DNA from 2 places in the Clostridium algidicarnis genome. Region 2 is predicted to be linked to the other one. Evidence: riboswitches for the same ligand, from Rfam matches in the RefSeq annotation. Region 2 holds a riboswitch; the other holds the start of a gene.
What was found. A riboswitch is a leader RNA that binds a small molecule or an ion and turns the genes downstream of it on or off. The one in region 2 is predicted to bind cobalamin.
Positions count from the first base shown of each region.

Region 1 (6,975 bases), 320 kb from region 2:
GATATCTGCTCCACTGCAATCCCATTTATTATTTAGTTCAATAGATATTGTTGGATTATAATCAATAGAATCCTCTTCCTTAAAACTAAAGCCCTGTATCCATTCTGATTTGGTTTGATCCTTTATTAAATCTAATTTATCATTATTAAACTTCATTAATAAATTTATGTCTTTTGGTTTTTTTATATCATTGCCTAAAAATAGCCATTGATACTTTATGCCATCCTCTTCTCCACTAAACATCTTCATATCATGACTTTTCATAAGTTTTTTAAATACCGAGGCCGAAACTACCCCATCACTTGGAATGTCATCACTTCTAGAATTGCCCTTTTGCTTATATATTGACCATGCTGTTAAAGACCCCATTATAATCACAGCTATTAAAAGCACTGGTATAACTATCTTCTTCCAATTCTTTTTCACAAAACATCCCCCCTCACTTATTTTTTAACTACTATCTTACAGCTTTTAGCTCTTAGCGTGTTTTGATTTGTAGCAAGACTGGTTTTTTCTTTATCTCCATTTACAGTAGCCATTACTGCATCATGAATAGTAATATTATATACTTCACCTTTTACTGCACTATCTTTCAATTTAAATCCTAATCTAAGCACCACATTTTTTGACTTTTTATCAAATCCTTCATTAGAATAAGCGTACTTTCCTGCAGTCATATCTAAGTACATAGTATTTATCTGACCTCCCTTATTTGCATTTTCTACATTACAATTCCAAAGAGGAATATCAAAAGAATTTTTATCTATTGTCACATCTCCATGAGTCATCATAGTTCCAAGCTTTGTTCCTGTAAATTCAAGCTTATTTTTATCAAATCCTAAAGTTGAACTTGCTGCTGGATATATATTTTTAGGTAGGTCTGATAAAACTATATCTATAATTATTTCATCTCTATTTGAAACCTCTATAGGTGCTGGTGGTACTAAAGTAAGTGTGGGGGTTTTTATTACCCAAAAGATTTTAAAAATCAAAAAGATAATTAAAGCTACAATTATTACAGCTGTAGATGCTCCAATTATTTTTTGTTTTCTAGTCATATTTTTAATTTTATCTATCACAATAAGACCCTCCTAAACATTAGATGCAACCCATAGGAAGTTTCCTATGGGTTGCCCTATATTTATCATGTAAGCTAAACATTACTTGTTAATGCCTAAAAGTTTATCTAATCTCTAACATTGTCACCATTTTTCTCTTAATAAAGATTTATTTTCCTATAACCTTATATTCGATTCCATTTACGTAAGCTTCCATCATAGAAAGCACATCATAAGTATCAATTCTTGAATCTCCAGTAACATTCATAGAAAGTATGGAATTATTATCTGGAGTTCCAGTTTTACGTAGCCACCCTGATAAAGTATTTAAAGCATCCTGTGCATTTACGGTGTTATCACCATTTGAATCTCCAAACTTAAGGGTATCTGCCTTCTTTTTACTGCTTATATCATACCTATTTATATCCTTTAATCCATCTAAAGCTACAGTAGTATCAACTAAAGCAACATAAGTCGTAATCCCTGTCTTATCTGATATCTCCTTTGAATGAAGCATTGTAATATTATCATTTAACATAATATGAGGAGTATCTATTAAGTTAGTAAACTCTACTGCTATAGCTGATTTGCTTCCTGGAATAAGATCTACCCCATCCCCTTTATAAAGCTGTCTTGCATTTGCTGTTAATTGTTCTCCAATTATTATATTTGCTTCTGACTTACTTACATCAAATTTGTTTGTTTTAGAAGAGTCTGAACCAGCCTTTAATGTAAGGTCCTCAATATTAATTGATAACTTTGTATCCTTTTGAAGATCTTCAGTTAACTTTGCTGTAATTGTCATTACTTCTGAAGGGAATTCCGTAGGCTTAAATGATATATCTTTAAGCCCTGTATTAGTATATACAGTACGTAGTTTGCCATCTTCTACTCCGAAATCTGGAAGTCCTCCGCTCATACTGTCACTCATTGATACTTCGGTAATTTCAATGCTATCTGGAATATTTATTATACTTTCTAATAATTTAAAGTTTCCTTCTGGCCAGCTTCCAAGTTTAACTTGCATCTTAAACTCTGTTCCCTTATTACCATTAATTCTCTCCGGCGCTGATATTACTGCCTTATCTTCAAGACTCTTAACCTCTTTCGCATCTGTCATATCATAAAGAGAATTCTTTCCATTTACAAATCTATCATAGGCAACTATGGCATACATACCTTGATCCGTTGCCATGCCATTTATCTCTTGATCTAACACATGCTTAAATCCTCCACCACTAACGTAAAAGTCCATAATAGCAGAAATAACCCAACTTCCTTCACCTTTAACAAATCTTGTATCCTTGCTTGGATCTATACCAAGTGCAGTTAAAGCTACTATAACCTGTGCTATACTCTCACTATTTACTGATCCCCAACTTGAGTAGCCACCCTTGTCATTTTGAAGATTAGCTAAAACCTTAACTGCCCTATCAATATAAGGTTTAACTTTTTCATCATTTTTATATTTAGCTAAAGATTGTAGCGCCATTCCAGTTATGTCTGGATCTGGAGTCTTACCTGTTAGTGCCCAACCACCAACTACACCATTTTTATCTGTTATTTCCAAATCTAATATATAATCTATAAGGATATCTCTTGTAGTTTGAACCTTTACATCTTTCATTATAGGTATTTCATAATTATTAGTATCAAGTGCAATTAATGCAAATATAGGTCCATTTATTCCTTGTTTCTTTACAGAATTAAAATCCGCTAATTTTTCAAGTAAGTTATATCCTGCAACATTTGTTACATCTTTCCCTATGGCTGTAAGTCCTAATATAACTCTTGAGTATTCAGTATACTTAACTTTATGAAGAACTCCTCCCTTTTCCTTTAATTCATTTGCAACATTAATATAATATTTTTCATAATATTCTTCTGGAACAGTGTATCCTGCCCTTGCTAATGAAAGCATTGTCCACTCTCCACCAAGGGTTCCAAGAACAGGATTTGGTGTGTTTTTATACATTAAAGCTGCTGTTTCATCTATAGCTGTTTCTATGCTCGGATTTGACTTAATTAAATCTATTGATTTAGCTGGTTCTTCCGGTTTACTTGGTTCTTCTGGATTAGTTGATTTTTCTGGATCCTCTGGATTACCAGGTTTAGTTCCATTAACTGCATTGTCAAGAGTAGTAAATGCCTGATCTACGCTCTCTTGTGATGAATCCACCACCTGAGCTACCCTGTAAGCTTTGTCATAGGCTGCTTGTACACCTGCTTTTGAAAGAATAGCAGCTTTCTCTTTTGAGCTATTGATTTCTGCTAATTTTGCAGTAAGCTCACCTTTATTAGCAATAGGTTTATATGATCCTTCAAAGGAACCAGAAGTTGCGTCCCCTTCAAATCCACCACCAATATCTGACCCATAACCATAAACAGTAAACTGCCATCTAATAACGTCTCCGTCTTTTGGATAATATTCAGCAGCCCCAAAGTTAGGGAACTTATTATTTACAGAATACATCCACCCAGACATACTAGTATAATCAAACTCACCTAGCCAGTCATCTTCCGTTCTATCCTCATCAACATCTCCACATTCATCTAATATATATTGAGGGATATTTACCTTTCTTTTGTCCTTGTCCTTTACAGAGGCTAGATAGAACCCTTTATCTATCTCTCCCGTAATACGATAATTCCCTTCACCTAATAAATTAGTGATTACCTCAGATACCCTAGTATTTTCATATATAGGTACCTTTACCGGTTCTACTATATAACCAAGACCCAATGTGAATTTTTCCATAGATACTGTTACATAACCCTTTGGCTTTGAATCACTAGCCTTCTTAAATGTGTTAGAAATTGCACTAGCTGAAATCCCAAAAAACATAAATGCAACTAGTAGTACACTAAGCATTTTCTTCAGCGTTAAATTTTTCTTTTTCACAATTATACCCCCTTACTTTCTGTTGGTTTAATTTGATTAATAGTTACTTTTAACTATTAATTTACCCCTGGCACCTCCAGTTTTCTGGTCAGTACAATATTTTCGTTTATAACTTAATTGACTTTTTTAGTTCTTCAACTCTAATAGGTAATCCATCTTGAACAATAACCTTCATCTCACCAAATTCTACTTCTTTGATTATTTTTAATAATTTTTCCTCCTTTTCATTTAATTTGTAATGCTTTTCATCCATTGTTCTTATCCCCCCTATATACTACTTTGTGAAGCTTGTCTTTTCATGTAAACTTTATTCTATCCTAATACCTTTCCAAAAGGAACTCATATTCATAACCTAAAAATCACTTTATAGTTATCTAAAATTACAAATAAAAAAAGCCCCATTTCTAGGGCTTTAAGCACTTAATAACACATGGCATACTCAACATATACAGAGTAGTCGCTGCATAGTTATGGCATTAATTTCCCGCCGAAATCTTACACTTTCATTTTATGGCAGGTCTCCTGACTTATAGCTTCCATCCTAATCCTCTTTGTCTTCTCAAGAATTAATCTTAATGACTTTAGTAGAGTTTCGTAGCTATTACAGTAGCGGGGGCTGCTAAGGATTCTAACCTTATTCCCTATTATTGCATATGCAACCATAAAACATAATATTCATTATATATCTTCCTTCATTTTGTCAATTGATTTATTATATTATACTAAGATATAAATTCATCAATTCCTTCATTATTTGCATCATTAGATTTAATTAGTTTCCCATCACTTATGGTGATTACCCTTTTGCAATAAGATTCTAATATCATACAAACTTACTGTTCAAATCTTTCCATAGTTTATTTAAACACAATATCATTGAGCTTTGTAATGCCAAACACTAAATTTTACAAACACCTTTAAAATACTCTGAATTAAATGGGGGAAAATTTATCTAATTATCATTTAAAGTTTAATATTTTTATAAGTTTTATTTGCGAATTTTCTGTAAATTGTCGGTGTATTTGATATAATGGTATAGGAAGCAATAAACTATTACTTTCTATTTAATTTAAATAGTTGTATATTTGTAATAAAATAATATTCTTCTAGACAACCTATTTAAAATATTATATAACCAGTGAATAGATCTTATTCACCTAAGCCTTTTAAGAAAATATGAAAGCTTAAATTAAAATAAATAAAAAGGAGTACGCTACTAGACAAAATATATTTAACTAAGTCTACAAGGTACAAAATTTAATAATAAAACCAATGTTATGTGTACCGATGGCTAGTCGGGAGTTTATGACTTTTAAGATGCAAATGTAATCTTAAAAGTAAAAACCTTGATATGGATATATTTGTCCATATTTTAAGTAGCAGTGATTAAAATGGCAAAAATGACTACATCAAAAAAAATTGTTACTATGGCATTATTTATTGCAATAACCTTTATACTATCTAGATTCTTATCTATACAACTTTTACCTACAATAAAGATAAGTTTTGCGTTTTTACCCATAGCTTTAAGTGCTATGCTCTTTGGTCCCGTATATGGGGGAGTTATGGCAGGAGTAGAGGATCTTATTGGTGCCATCTTAGTTCCTAAAGGACCCTTCTTTCCAGGATTTACTTTAAGTGCATTTATAGTAGGACTAATTTATGGGTTAGTGCTTTATAAAAAGCCTAAAACTATAACAAGATTTATAGTTTCATCTGTACTTATAACGTTAATTGTGCATATATTCTTAAATACCCTTTGGCTTGCTATATTATTTGATAAAGCATTTATATTAATAACTCAAACTAGAATACTTAAAGCATTAATTATGCTTCCTATAGAGGTTATAACTTTATCTCTTACATGGAAGTACTTAGGAACAAAAATAGAAAAAGAGATATAATATCTCTTATAATAAAAAAATACTCAAAGGAGCACCAAGTATTTCTTGGTGCTCCTTGGTTTTTATTATAGTATTTGTGTATCTCTAAAGCAATTAGTTATATGATCATTAATAACACCTATAGCCTGAAGATATGCATAGATTATCGTTGACCCTAAAAATTTAAATCCTCTAGATTTTAAGTCCTTACATATCCTATCAGAAAGTTCTGATGTAGCAGGAACCTTAGATATATCTTCCCACTTATTAATTAAGGGTGATCCGTCTACAAAGTTCCATATATAATTATCAAAACTTCCAAACTCCTTTTGTATATTTATAAACTTATTAGCATTGTTTATGGATGCTTCTATTTTCTTTTTATTTCTTATTATCCCTGGATTTTGCACTAATTCATTTACCTTTTTTTCATCATATTGTGATACTTTTATAGGTTCAAAATCATCATAAACTCGCCTATATTCTTCTCTCTTTTTAAGCACAGTTATCCAGCTTAAACCTGCCTGGGCTGATTCTAATACTAAGAATTCAAAGTGTTTTATATCATCATGTACAGGTACACCCCACTCTTCATCGTGATATTTAATATAAATCTCATTATCTTTACACCATGGACATCTATTCATTTTAGCCTCTCCTTATACATTTTATTTATTATATTCTTCTAACATTTTAAAATATCTGCTTTCTAATCCTTTTATAGTGCTCTCTCTAGATAATAGTTTGTTTTCTAATCTACTTATCATATTATAAATTCTCACTAACCCTCATCATGGACTTTACCTTTTTTTCAACCTGCTTTGGTAGTTCTTGAAGAAGTGCCCTTTTTAATAAATTCGGGTTTTTTATTCCTTCCTTAGTTAAATACCCCTCTATTAATTTAACCTTTTGCTCTCTACTTGGCATTAATTGATATGCAACATACCAATCTTCTAATGATGAAATAGGAACCTTAACCCCATTTATATCTTTAAAGTCCCCTATAGACTCCTGATCAAAAGGATATTTATACATACCACTGCTGTGATTTATAATAAACCCTGACATTACATCAATATCCACATCACATATATTATATTCATAAAAATATTCGGTAGAATAAACCTTAGTT
Region 1 covers NZ_JNLN01000001.1:1,247,349-1,254,323, reverse strand. Annotated here, with positions in the region: gene BV55_RS15800 (DUF4430 domain-containing protein) at 1-426, opposite strand, end outside; gene BV55_RS0106255 (cohesin domain-containing protein) at 444-1,079, opposite strand; gene BV55_RS14860 (DUF4430 domain-containing protein) at 1,228-3,960, opposite strand; gene BV55_RS0106245 (DUF2292 domain-containing protein) at 4,067-4,213, opposite strand; cobalamin riboswitch at 4,456-4,639, opposite strand; gene BV55_RS0106240 (folate family ECF transporter S component) at 5,352-5,864, shown strand; gene BV55_RS0106235 (DNA-3-methyladenine glycosylase I) at 5,930-6,490, opposite strand; gene BV55_RS15300 (nucleotidyltransferase domain-containing protein) at 6,612-6,975, opposite strand, start outside.
Region 1: linked by a shared signal. The riboswitch ahead of BV55_RS0106245 (DUF2292 domain-containing protein) and the one ahead of BV55_RS0104605 (YitT family protein) in region 2 are both predicted to bind cobalamin.

Region 2 (6,975 bases):
CAACGCCTACCATGCCGCCTAAATAAGCCCATAAGGGTATTCCTGAAAAGTCCCCATTTGAGATTTTAAAAAGTGATCCATTAAATAGACAGACTAAAAGTATACATATTAAACCTACGGTATAGTTTATAACAGTACCCTGGATAACTCCTATTTCTTTGCCTAGCCTTGAATTTATTATAGAGGCTAAGGTAACTAGAGCCCCACCTATAAATGCTAAAATTATATATAACATGATACCCCTCCTTTTAAATTAGTATATAAGCATAATAACTATCCCTAAGGAAATAAATAAAAGTCCTATAAGCTTTTTACTTTTGAATTTATGAACTGCCATATTAAATAATCCAAAGTGGTCTATCAATATGGATAACACAAGTTGTCCAAGTAGAGCTAGAGATAAAGTTAAAGAAGCTCCTAGGTTTTTGAAACATATACTATTGAAAATTACAATAAATATACCTATGGCTCCCCCAGTAAAGAAATAAAGAGGTGTGCCTTTTTTTAACTTCATCTTATTTTTAGTTATAGCTAATACTATTAATACACATATTAAACCTATTATATGGACTAATAAGGTTGAAATATAATACCCTAAATAATTAGATAACCCTCCGTTAAAGGTAATCATTATAGAAATAAGGATACCCACTACTACTGCTAATAGACTATTCATATTTAATCTCCCATCTTTAATATTCTTAACTAATTTATATCATAGAACAATGAAAAACCAATATGACATATGTCACAAAACATATAAAATATATACTATAATTAAAATATAGGAATATAGGGGGATTTTATTATGGTTAAAATAAATGATAAGTACAAGCTCAATTATTATGTACAAAGATACAATATAAATGATATATTTCAAAAAGATATGATGCCTTATATGGATTTAGTTTTATTTGAAAAAAATGAACATATCTATAAGGCTGGAGATGATATGACGTATTTTTATTTTTTGGTAAAGGGTAAAACTAAGGTTTACAATCTTCTTAAAAATGGCAAAAGCCTATTATTGAAGTTCTATAAACCTCTAATAATAGTAGGTGATGTAGAGTTTATTGATAAATATAAAGCTGATTCTAATATCCAAGCAATAGAGGAGTGCTTATGTATAGGTATAACTATGGAAAACATAAGAAAGTATGCTATAGATGACTGTAAGTTTTTAAGATATATATGTAAAGAGCTTGGAAATAAATTAAGTAGTATATCTAAACATAGTGCCATAAATCTCTTATATCCTTTGGAAAGTAGATTTGCAAGTTATCTTCTAGCCACTACCCCTGAAAACAACGATTATTCAAAGGTTCATGAAATTTATACAGATAAGCTTACAGAAGTAGCAGAACTTCTAGGAGCTAGTTATAGACATTTAATTAGGATTATTCATAAACTTGAAGAACAAAATATAATAAAGAAGCAGAAGGGTTCTATAATTATATTGGATAGAGGGGCTTTAGATGACATAGCAGAAGATATATATGAAATCTAATTATAATTTACCAGAGAAGTTAAACTATAATTAGATGCATAATGTTAATATAACTTTATTTTTTAGGCCTTGGCTTTCTTGTATTTTTTCTAAAGCTATTATTTGAATTAGATCTTTTAGTGGAAGGCCTATTATTTGAGGTCTTCTTTTTAATGTCATTATTAATTATTGGCGCTGTTATATTTATAGCATAAGGATGGTCTTTTACAACTGGGATAGATTTTTCTATAAGATGCTCTATATCTTTAAGATATGCAAATTCTTCCTCATCACAAAAGGATATTGCTATTCCATTTAAACCAGCTCTACCAGTTCTTCCGATTCTGTGGACATGGGTTTCTGGTACATTAGTTAAATCAAAGTTAATAACATGAGATAAATGGTCTATATCAATGCCTCTTGCGGCTATATCTGTTGCAACTAAAACTCTTGTTTTGCCTTCTTTAAAATTGCTTAAAGCTAATTGCCTTGCAGATTGTGACTTATTTCCATGTATAGCTTGAGCATTTATTCCTGCCTTAACTAGGTCTTCAGTTATCTTATTTGCTCCGTGCTTTGTTCTTGAAAATACTAGAGCAGAAACAATAGATTTGTCTTCCAATAAGTGAATTAGTAATGATCTTTTATTCTTTTTTGAAACAAAGTATACTGATTGATCAACAGTATCAATAGTAGAAGAAACAGGTGCTACTGCAACTTTAACTGGATCTTTTAAGATGGAATCCACTAATTTTTTAATCTCGTTTGGCATAGTTGCTGAAAACAACATGTTTTGCCTAGTTACAGGTAATCTTGTTATGATTTTTTTTACATCATGTATCATACCCATATCAAGCATGCAATCTGCCTCATCAAGGACAAAGAACTCTACACGATGTAGATCAATAAACTTTTGATTAACCAGGTCAATTAATCTTCCAGGTGTTGCAACCAAAATATCCACTCCAGATTTTAATGCATTAGTTTGTGGATTTTGAGATACGCCACCAAAGATAACTAAGGTTTTAAGGTCTATATATTTCCCGTAAGATTCAAAGCTTTCACCAATTTGAATAGCAAGTTCTCTAGTAGGAGCAAGTATAAGTGCCTTAATATGGTTGGATTTTGACTTAGGGTTTTCTTTATTAATCATAAGCTGAAGTATAGGTATAGCAAAGGCAGCTGTTTTACCAGTACCAGTTTGTGCACAACCTAGAAAGTCTCTTCCATTAAGTATAGGGGGAATAGACTGCTCTTGTATAGGTGTTGGCTTTTCATATCCTTCAAGTTTTAAAGCCTTTTTTATTGGGGTTATAATATTTAAGTTTTCAAATAACATTTTTTCTCCTTAAAGGTGGATATTCTAAGTTTTAAATGAGCTAAATCTATTAAATGACATTGTGTAATTTTATTTTAAACTAAACAATCATTATTATGATAATACAACATTTAAGAAACCACCATTTTTAATTACGTATTTTAGTATATATTATTGTTGATAAATATCAATAAAATTCACAGTTTTAAAAATCATAATATTTAATTATAGTAAAAGATATTTATATTTGTATTTTTATAAGGGTGATAATATTTTACGACTTTAATATAATAACACAAACTAATGGATTTCCCTAAAATATATTAAATAATACACAACTTATGTGGTTAAATTTTCTATGGATGTTAATAATATAAAAGGCAGAGTATTTATTATAAAAAGTAACTATTAATTTATACTTGTGTAATATATGGAACATTTGAGGTGAAAGCAATGAGAATACCAAATCACATAGGAATAATTCCAGATGGCAATAGAAGATGGGCTATAGATAAAGGCTTATCTAAAGAAAGCGGATATAAATCAGGTATTGATCCTGGATTATTACTTTTTAAGTTATGTGAAAAACTAGGAATTAAAGAGATAACCTATTATGGATTTACAGTAGATAATACTAAAAGACCAAGGGAACAAATAAAGGCATTTACAGAGGCTTGTATTAATTCTGTAAACATACTTTTAAAGGAGGATGCTGAACTTCTTGTAGTAGGAAATACTAAATCTCCAATGTTTCCAAAAGAATTGCTTCCTTATACTACAAGGAGGGTCTTTGGGAAGGGAGGAATGAAGGTTAATTTTCTTGTTAATTATAGTTGGAAGTGGGATCTTGAGCATCTAAAGAGGTCTAAAAGTGTAAGCAATAACATTACAAATCAAATTCAATCTTACGATGTTTCAAAAATGGATTTAATTATAAGGTGGGGAGGACGAAGAAGATTAAGTGGATTTCTTCCAGTGCAGTCTATTTATTCTGATTTTTATATAATAGAAGATTATTGGCCAAATTTTAAAGAAAAACATTTTTATGATGCAATAAATTGGTATGATGCTCAAGATATAACTCTTGGGGGATAATAGGATATTAAATATAAAGACTTCACTGATTGTAACCTGTTGAATAGAGCATAAATAACTGATATAATTAAAGCGTAGCATAATAAAATAATAATTGTTTTAGGTACCTTTTTAGGTTTAATAGGGAAAGTGGTGAAGATCCACTACAGCCCCCGCTACTGTATACGGCGACAAAACCAAATCCACTGGAGATTATCTCTTTCTCTGGGAAGGATGGTGAAGGATGACCCGTGAGTCAGGAGACCTGCCTTAGACAATGTATGGGACTTCGGAGGGAAGCAAAGCCATGAATAATAAGTATTAATAATACTGATTTTTTTGTTGTGTAATTATTGAGCTTATTGATTCATAAGATTAGATACTTTATGCCTCCGTTTTACGGAGGTTTTATTTATTTAATTTTTATGAGTCATTTAGTATCTATCATCATTAATGTAACTAATAACTTTTTCAATTTAAGCATTAGTGGTAAGAAAGTATAGAGATTAGTTTATATCTTTTAGGAGATGTTAGCATCATGGAAATTGTTGATACTATAGCTTAGTAAAAAAAATATGTGGGGAGAATATCTAAATGAGTAAAATCAAAAGTCACAGAGAAATCAGAAAAGAAAAAGAAAAGGAAAAGGAATGGTACGTTAAGGTAATTAATATTTTAATAGGAAGTTTCCTTTATTCTATTGCAATCAATGCATTTATAATACCTCATAGACTTTTAAGTGGAGGAGCTGCAGGGATATCTCTTATCTTACAATATGTATCAAATATACCTTCAGGGTATTGGGTTTTTATTATTAATATACCGGTATTTATTATAGGGTATAAGTTAGTAAATAGAGAGTTTGTAGTTTTAAGTTTTATTGGAATGGTATCAATGTCTATATTTTTAGTTTTAACAAAGGATATGGTAAGTGTACTTAAAATAGAGGATATTTTTATATCAACTTTAGCAGGAGCCGTTGTGAGTGGAATAGGAATGGGAATGATATTTAAACAAGGTGCCTCTCAAGGAGGGACTGACATAGTAGCTATAATCCTTCGAAAAAGAAATGGAATGAAAATGTCCACTTTATACTTTGCTCTAAATGGTGTAATTGCAATGATGGGAATCTTCGTTACAAATCTTACATTAACACTTTATACTTTATTATTGATGTATATAAAATCAGTGGTTATAGATAAGGTTTTAAATAGCTTTAATAAGAAAAAGATATTATTAATAGTTACGTCTAAGGAAGAAGAAGTATCAGATTGCATAATTAAAAAGATAGGAAGAGGCACTACCTTCCTTTACGGTGAGGGGGCATATACTGGTGTCAAAAGGAAGATAATATACTGTGTAGTTAGTGAAAATGAATTAAATATGGTTCAAAAATTAGTAGAAGAAATAGATGAGTCAGCTCTTATTTCAGTTTCGGAAGCGGCAGATGTTCACGGAAATGGATTTTTACGATCGGTTATATAATAAAATTATAGGGGGGGTATTATGAGAGAGAAGGGAAAGGAATTAATTTTTATAAGTATAGGTAATTTAATGGTGGCATCAGGTATGTACTTTTTTCTTATGCCTAATAATTTAGCTACTGGAGGAGTTAATGGACTTGGTTTAATAATTAATTATTATTTACCTAAGTTCCCTGTTGGTGCTTTGATGATGATGATGAATTTAATCTTATTTACCGTAGGCTTCTTAATCATAGGAAAGGCCTTTGGAGCAAAAACTATATATACAAGTTTAGAACTTTCAGGCATGATATGGATAATGGAAAAGCTATGGCCTTTAAGTGGGCCTTTAGTAAACGATATGATTATAGAATTAATATTTGGTATATTAATGACTGGTATAGGTATGGGCATCATATTTTATCAAAATGCATCTACTGGTGGCACTGATATAATTGCTAAAATAATAAATAAGATTTTTAACATTAATATGGGGGTAGCCTTATTAATATCAGATTTCACAATAACGCTTATGGCTGGAGCTACCTTTGGTTTAAGAATTGGTATGTATGCATTACTTGGAGTTATTATAAATAGCTTTGTAATTGACTCAGTAATTGAAGGCTTTAATATATGTAAAGAAGTTGTGGTTATAAGTTCAAATGGTGATAAAGTCAAAAAATATATTATGGATGAATTAGAAAGAGGAATTACAATATATTCTGCCAATGGAGGATATACAGAAGAAACAAAAGAGGTTATAACTACGGTTCTAGATAGAAGAGAGGTAATAAAATTAAATAAGTATATTAAAGGAATAGATAAGGATGCTTTTATAATAGTTAGAAGTGTTCATGAGGCTATAGGTGAGGGATTTAAGATAGGTATTTAACCAAATTACAAGAAAGAACTAAGAGAAAAGTTTAGGCTTTTCTCTTTTTATTTTGTAGTTTTTTAATTATTTATATAGCAAGGCTATTTTGATTAGGAGTGTTTTTATATTAGCGGAGTTCTTTGCTTTACAGAGTACATTTATTAATATTAAAGCTCAACCAGGGGATAAATTATGGTAGCTTAATATAGTATAAAAATATAAATTTATAGTTAGAGGACTAATCAAAGATTAGCGAGAAGTTTTTAAATTAAATGCTATACAAAAATACAAAGATAAATATTTGCAATAATTAAAAGGAAGTAAGTGTTAAAATTAAGTGTGAAGAATGTGCAATAGCATGGTTACGTATACATTAATAATAATTTACTAATGTTAATAACTTGTTAAAAGATTTATGATAAAAGGTTATTGACTAATATATATATAGGTGATAATATTTATTATAGTTAGTCGGCTAACTAGTTAGGAGGAGTTAAATGGATAGTTATGATCACGATTCTTTATACAACACATTTTACCAAGTCATAAGATTTCACTATCATCGTACACATATGTTACTTGATGAAATTGGAATTTATCCTGGTCAACCACCAATGTTATTAGCATTATCAAAGGAAAATGGCCAAAGTCAAAAAGAATTAGCTAAGAAACTTAATATTAAACCTGCGACTATTACTGTGATGCTTAAAAGAATGGAAAAAGCTAAACTTGTGGAACGTCGTCAAGATTCATTAGATCA
Region 2 covers NZ_JNLN01000001.1:923,889-930,863, reverse strand. Annotated here, with positions in the region: gene BV55_RS0104630 (DMT family transporter) at 1-235, opposite strand, end outside; gene BV55_RS0104625 (DMT family transporter) at 254-676, opposite strand; gene BV55_RS0104620 (cyclic nucleotide-binding domain-containing protein) at 809-1,507, shown strand; gene BV55_RS0104615 (DEAD/DEAH box helicase) at 1,563-2,825, opposite strand; gene BV55_RS0104610 (undecaprenyl diphosphate synthase family protein) at 3,258-3,899, shown strand; cobalamin riboswitch at 3,984-4,165, shown strand; gene BV55_RS0104605 (YitT family protein) at 4,473-5,363, shown strand; gene BV55_RS0104600 (YitT family protein) at 5,385-6,233, shown strand; gene BV55_RS0104595 (MarR family winged helix-turn-helix transcriptional regulator) at 6,713-6,975, shown strand, end outside.